DNA from 2 places in the Frigoribacterium sp. MCBA15_019 genome. Region 2 is predicted to be linked to the other one. Evidence: predicted binding sites of a transcription regulator. Region 2 holds the regulator's gene; the other holds the start of a gene.
What was found. The regulator HrcA, encoded in region 2, represses chaperone genes, less so after heat shock. The targets are predictions, from matches to a motif close to TTNGCACTCGNNNNNNNCGAGTGCNAA.
Positions count from the first base shown of each region.

Region 1: a site for HrcA is predicted at 1,803-1,829, ahead of groL (chaperonin GroEL). Genes of this name have one in related genera too.

Region 1 covers NZ_MJGS01000012.1:539,754-543,160, forward strand. The annotation lists gene BIV04_RS11740 (DUF2332 domain-containing protein) at 1-144, shown strand, start outside; gene BIV04_RS11745 (DUF3263 domain-containing protein) at 284-571, shown strand; gene BIV04_RS11750 (LytR C-terminal domain-containing protein) at 589-1,161, shown strand; gene BIV04_RS11755 (cold-shock protein) at 1,468-1,671, shown strand; gene groL (chaperonin GroEL) at 1,871-3,407, shown strand, end outside.
Region 2 covers NZ_MJGS01000001.1:483,867-487,273, forward strand. The annotation lists gene dnaJ (molecular chaperone DnaJ) at 1-988, opposite strand, end outside; gene hrcA (heat-inducible transcriptional repressor HrcA) at 1,098-2,120, opposite strand; gene BIV04_RS17365 (DUF4870 domain-containing protein) at 2,301-2,804, shown strand; gene hemW (radical SAM family heme chaperone HemW) at 2,943-3,407, opposite strand, start outside.

The DNA.
Region 1 (3,407 bases), on a different contig from region 2:
GAGCGGCGCGACCTGCTGACGGACGTGGTCGCCGAGGTGCCACCCGGGGTGTCTCCCGACGACGCGTTCGCGGCCCTCGCCCTCGACGGCCGGGTGCTGGGCGTGGGGGACGCCCACGGCACGCGGCTGCACCTCACGGCCTGACCGCGAGTCGGCTCCCCGCACCGGGCGACCGGCGGTGCCCCGGGCGGGTGGGCGCGTTGTCGGACCACGCCCTCGGCCTCCGCGATCGGTCGGGGCGCCGCCCATAGGATGACCCGGAACCCAGGGGAGGGCCGCCACGATGGACGAGAACGCGACAGGTGACGACGTGCGCTCGAGCGTGCTGTCCGAACGCGACCGCGCCGTCCTCGACTTCGAGCAGCGTGCCCCCGCCTCGGCCGGCGCCCGGGAGGCCGCGATCCGTCGCGAGTTCGGCCTCGGGGTCGTCCGTTACCAGCAGTTGCTCAACTCGCTCATAGACCGACCCGCTGCACTGGCGTACGCACCCATGCTCGTCGGCCGCCTGCAGCGCCTGCGAGTCGCCCGCCGCGACGCCCGATCGACTCGTTCGTTCGGTCCGACCCGCTGACCCACGAGAGACCACGCATGCCGAAATTCGACCGAGACCGGTTCGACGACGTCCCCGCCGACCTCGACCGTGTCGGGGCCCACCGGGCCGAGAAGCGCCCCGGCAGCGGCTGGATCGGCTTCGCCTGGGCGGCGCTCGCCGTCGGCGTGCTCGTCGGTGCCGGCGTCGTCTACCTCGGGGTCGCGAACAACAGCTTCCAGTTCGTCAACCCGTCGTCGTCGAGCACCGCCGAGGCCCAGGCGCCCGACACCGAGACGGCGACCCCGACGGCCACGCCGACGGTGGCCCCGCTGACGGACCCCTCGCAGGTCGACCCCTCGGTCACCACCATCACCGTCCTGAACGGCACGGCCACCGCCGGGCTCGCCGGTTCGGCCTCCGAGCGGCTCGAGACCGCCGGCTGGGTCGTCGGCACCCAGGGCAACGCCAGCGAGCGCGTCGCGACGTCCACCGTCTACTACTCGGCGGCCGACGACGAGGCCGCGGCGCTCGGGCTCGCCCAGCAGCTCGGCATCACCGACGTCGAGGCGAGCGACGCCTTCCCGGGTGCCGCCGTCACGATCGTCCTCGGGGCCGACTACAGCGCCTGACAAGGCCCTCCCCGCCGGCCCGATCCGAGGAGGCGCGGGTCCCGTCGGGCCCTCACCGCGCCTCCCGTGTTACGCCCGCGTTTAATTACCGGTGAAATCCTCGTTTTCAGCGGGTGTTTCTCGTTCGAGGTGTGTTCTTCCGCTTTTCCCGTGGCTAGCATCTGGAATTGGTCGCCCCCCACGGCTCGCCGACCTGGTGTTCTGCACGAGTGAGGCTGTCCCGTCCGGGCTCGCAGATGACTGCGTCGACGACCCGGCTCTGCAGCACCGCACGCGCCGTACCACCACAGCAAGGGGAGCGACACCATGGCAAACGGGACCGTGAAATGGTTCAACGCGGAGAAGGGCTTCGGCTTCATCACCGTCGAGGGAGACGGCCAGGACGTCTTCGTGCACTACTCGGCGATCGACATGAGCGGGTACAAGGTCCTCGAAGAGGGCCAGGCCGTCGTGTTCGAGGTCGGCACGGGCGACAAGGGGCCGCAGGCGGAGTCCGTCCGGCTCGCCTGAGGTCCGTCGGAGCGCCTCGACGTTCCCACTCCCTCGTCGCACGCCGTCACGGTCCGCCGTGGCGGCGTGCTCGTGCGTCCGGGCCCTGCCACGTCACTTGCACTCTCATCGGGCGAGTGCCAGAATCGTTGCTGGCACTCGCGACACGTGAGTGCCAATGCTTCTGCTTCATGACGTCCGGGAGGGACGAAAAACACACATGGCTAAGATCATTGCTTTTGACGAAGAGGCCCGTCGTGGCCTCGAGCGTGGCCTGAACATCCTGGCCGACGCGGTGAAGGTCACGCTCGGCCCGCGTGGTCGCAACGTCGTGCTCGAGAAGAAGTGGGGCGCCCCCACCATCACGAACGACGGCGTCTCCATCGCCAAAGAGATCGAGCTCGACGACCCCTTCGAGAAGATCGGTGCCGAGCTCGTCAAAGAGGTCGCGAAGAAGACCGACGACGTCGCCGGTGACGGCACGACCACCGCGACGGTGCTGGCCCAGGCCCTCGTCCGCGAAGGTCTGCGCAACGTCGCGGCCGGTGCCGACCCCATCTCGCTGAAGCGCGGCATCGAGAAGGCCGCCCAGGCCGTCTCCGACCAGCTGCTCGCCGACGCGAAGGACATCGAGACCAAAGAGCAGATCGCTGCCACGGCCTCGATCTCGGCCGCCGACCCCACCATCGGTGCACTCATCGCCGAAGCGATCGACAAGGTCGGCAAAGAGGGCGTCGTCACCGTCGAAGAGAGCAACACCTTCGGCACCGAGCTCGAGCTCACCGAGGGCATGCGCTTCGACAAGGGCTACCTGTCGCAGTACTTCGTCACCGACCCCGAGCGCCAGGAGGCCGTCTTCGAAGACGCCTACGTGCTCATCGTCAACTCGAAGATCTCGAACATCAAAGACCTGCTGCCGATCGTCGACAAGGTCATCCAGTCGGGCAAGCAGCTGCTCATCATCGCGGAGGACGTCGACGGCGAGGCCCTGGCCACGCTCGTCGTGAACAAGATCCGCGGCATCTTCAAGTCGGTCGCCGTCAAGGCCCCCGGCTTCGGCGACCGTCGCAAGGCGCAGCTGCAGGACATCGCGATCCTCACCGGTGGTCAGGTCATCGCCGAAGAGGTCGGTCTCAAGCTCGAGAACGCGACGCTCGACCTGCTCGGTCGTGCCCGCAAGGTCATCATCACCAAGGACGAGACGACCATCGTCGAGGGTGCCGGTGACGACGAGCAGATCGCCGGCCGCGTCCGTCAGATCCGCAGCGAGATCGAGGCGACCGACAGCGACTACGACCGCGAGAAGCTCCAGGAGCGTCTCGCGAAGCTCGCCGGTGGCGTCGCCGTCATCAAGGCGGGTGCCGCGACCGAGGTCGAGCTGAAAGAGCGCAAGCACCGCATCGAGGACGCCGTGCGCAACGCGAAGGCCGCCGTCGAAGAGGGCATCGTCGCCGGTGGTGGCGTCGCCCTCATCCAGGCCGGCAAGACCGCTCTGGCGAACCTGCAGCTCGAGGGCGACGAGGCGACGGGTGCGAACATCGTCCGCGTCGCGATCGACGCTCCCCTGAAGCAGATCGCCTTCAACGCCGGCATGGAGCCCGGCGTCGTGGCCGACAAGGTCCGCGGGCTCGACATCGGTTGGGGCCTCAACGCCGCGACCGGCGAGTACGTCGACATGCTGGCCGCCGGCATCATCGACCCCGCCAAGGTCACGCGTTCGGCTCTGCAGAACGCCGCGTCGATCGCCGGTCTGTTCC
Region 2 (3,407 bases):
GCTTGGTCGGGGTGACCACCTGCACGCCGATCTTGAGGTCGCCGCGACCCGTTCCGCGCAGACGCGTGATCCCGCGGTCCTTCACGGTGATGATGTCGGCGCTCTGGGTGCCGGGCCTGATCTCGACCTCGATCTCGCCGTCGAGCCCGGTGAGCGTCGTCGACGTGCCGAGGATGGCGTCGGCCATCTGCACCTCGAGCGTCGCCAGCAGGTCGTCGCCGTTGCGGCTGTAGGTGTCGTGGTGGCGCACCTTGACCTCGAGGTAGAGGTCGCCGTTCGGGCCGCCGGCCTGGCCGACCTCGCCCTGACCGGGCAGCTGGAGCCTGAGGCCCGTGTCGACGCCCGCGGGGATGTCGATCGGGATCGAGCGACGGGCCCGCACGCGGCCCTGCCCCTGACAGGTCGGGCAGGGGTTCGGGATGACGGTGCCGTAGCCCCGGCAGGTGCCGCACGGGCTCGACGTCATGACGTTGCCGAGCAGGGAGCGCACGGTGCGCTGGATCTGCCCGGAACCACCGCAGATGTCACAGGTCTGCGGCGAGGTGCCGGGTGCGCAGCACGAGCCGCTGCAGGTGTCGCAGAGGACGGCCGTGTCGACCTCGATGTCGCGCTGGGTGCCGAAGACGATGTCCTCGAGGTCGACCTCGAGGCGCAGCAGGGCGTCCTGCCCGCGCTCGCGCCGGGACCGAGGGCCCTGGCGCTGACCCTGGCCGCCGCCGCCGAAGAACGCGTCGAAGATGTCGCCGAAGCCGGCGGCCCCGCCTCCCCCGCCGCCGAAACCGGGCTGCGGGCCGAGGTCGTAGCGTTCACGCTGCTGCGGGTCGCTGAGCACGTCGTAGGCGTGCGTGACGTCCTTGAAGCGTTCGGACGCGTCGGGGCTGGGGTTGACGTCGGGGTGCAGCTCGCGGGCGAGCTTGCGGTACGCCTTCTTGATCTCTTCCGGGGTCGCCTGACGGTCGACTCCGAGGACGTCGTAATGATCTGCCACTGGTTCTCGTCTGCCTCTGGTGTGGTGTGGTGGTCTTCCCGGCGGGGCCGGGCCCGGCGGACCGGGACGGGGATGGGGGTCGTGGGACGGCCGGGGCCGTCGGGGTCGGCTACCGCTCGGCGAGCAGCGACGACAGGTAGCGGGCGACGGCACGCACGGCCGCCATGTTGGTCGAGTAGTCCATGCGCATGGGCCCGAGGACGCCGAGCCTCGCGATCTCGCTGCCCTGCGTCGAGTACCCGCTGGCCAGGACCGACGCCTGCGACAACCCGAACGAGGCGTTCTCGCGCCCGATGCTCGCGGCCACGTCGACGGCGTCGAGTTGCATCTCGCCGAACAACCGCAGCAGGGCGACCTGCTCTTCGATCGCCTCGAGCACCGGGAAGAGGTCGCCGCTGAAGTCGTCGCCCGTGCGCACCAGGTTCGCCGCGCCGGCCATGACCAGGCGGTCCTGGCGTCCGGCGGCGATCTGCTCGGTGAGGCTCGCGACGACGACGCCGACGATCGCCGCGAGGTCGGGGCGGAAGCGCGTCGGCAGGTCGGTGAGGGCCGTGGAGGCCTCGCCCAGGGGCCGTCCGCCGACCGCGGCGTTGATGGCGGCCCGCAACTCGGACAGGAAGGACTCGTCGACGGCGGTTCGGATGTCGACGACCCGCTGTTCGACCTGGCCGCTGTCGGTGATGAGCACCGTCATGACGCGGTCGTCGCCCAGGCTGACCAGCTCGACGTGACGCACGCGGGCCCGGGAGAAGGTGGGGTACTGCACCAGCGCCACCTGGTTGGTGAGCTGCGACAGCAGTCGGACCGTCCGCCCCAGCACCTCGTCGAGGTCGGTGGAGTCGCCGAGGAAGGTCTCGATGGCCTGACGCTGGGCGGCGCTGAGCGGTCGCAGGTCGGCGAGCTGGTTGACGAAGAGCCGGTAGCCCTTGTCGGTCGGCACGCGACCCGACGAGGTGTGCGGGGCCGCGATGAGCTCTTCTTCTTCGAGCAGCGCCATGTCGTTGCGGATCGTCGCCGCCGAGACGCCGAACTGGTGTCGCTCGACGATGGACTTCGACCCCACCGGCTCGCGGGACGCGACGTAGTCATGCACGATGACGCGCAGCACTTCGAGACCGCGTTCGGAGACCATGTCGCACCTCTCTTCGCTCGACGCCCCCCGGGTCGTCCGCACGCCGGGCGACCGGGCCTGGCACTCGACGTGCCGGACTGCCAATCGTACGACACCTCCGTCGCGAGGCCTACTCGCGCCGCGCCCGGCTGCCCTAGGGTGGCGGGGACATCCGCAGGACACTCACGAACAGGTGCAGCCATGACCGAGACCCCTCCCGCCCAGCCGAACGGCCCGCAGAACGGTCGACCCGGCCAGAACGGGCAGCCCGGCCAGCCCTACGGCCAGGGCCAGCAGCCCGGTCAGCCCTACGGTCAGGGCCAGCAGCCCGGCGCCGGCTACGGCCAGCAGCCCGGCTACCAGCCGCAGCCCGTGCAGGCGATGCGCCCCGAGGACGAGAAGCTCTGGGCCACGCTCATCCACCTCGGCGGCATCATCTTCGCGTTCGTCCCGGCTCTCGTCGGCTACCTGGTGCTGAAGGACCGCGGCCCGTTCATCCGGGAGCACACCAAGACGGCGCTGAACTTCCAGATCACCATGGCCATCGTCTACGTGATCTCGGCGATCCTGTCGGTCATCGTCATCGGAGGCGTGCTGGCACTCGTCGCCGGCATCCTCGTCATCATCTTCTCGATCATCGCCGCCGTCGCGGCCAACAAGGGCCAGTGGTACAAGTACCCGCTGACCATCGAGTTCATCAAGTAGACGGTCGACCGGCCCGGACGGGCACGACGCGAGGCGCGACTCCCCCGGGAGCCGCGCCTCCGGCGTTCCCGGCCCGCGCCTCCTCGGTCCGCCACCTCGGGACGCCGATCGAGAGCGCGACTCGATCAGAGCGCGCGGTCAGTCGGGCAGCAGGCGTCGCACGACGGCGTCGGCCATCAGGCGACCCTCGCGGGTGAGCACCACGCGACCCTGCAGGGCCGGGCGCCCCTCGACCCAGCCGTCGGCGATGAGTCCGGCGACCGCCTGGCGACCGTCGTCGTCGAGCTCGGAGGTCGGCAGCCCCTCGCGGATGCGCACCCCGAGCAGGACACGCTCGACCCGACGGGTCTCGTCGTCGAGGGTCTCGCGACCGGCGGCCGGCGACTCACCCGCGGCCATGCGCTGCTGGTACGCGGCCGGGTGCTTGACGTTCCACCAGCGGACGCCGCCGACGTGGCTGTGCGCGCCCGGGCCGACGCCCCACCAGTCGTGGCCCTGCCAGTAGGCCAGGTTGTGTCGGGAGCGGTGTTCGAGACCACGGGACCAGTTGCTCACCTCGTACCAGTCGTACCCGGCCGCGGCGAGCCGGTCGTCCGCGATCTC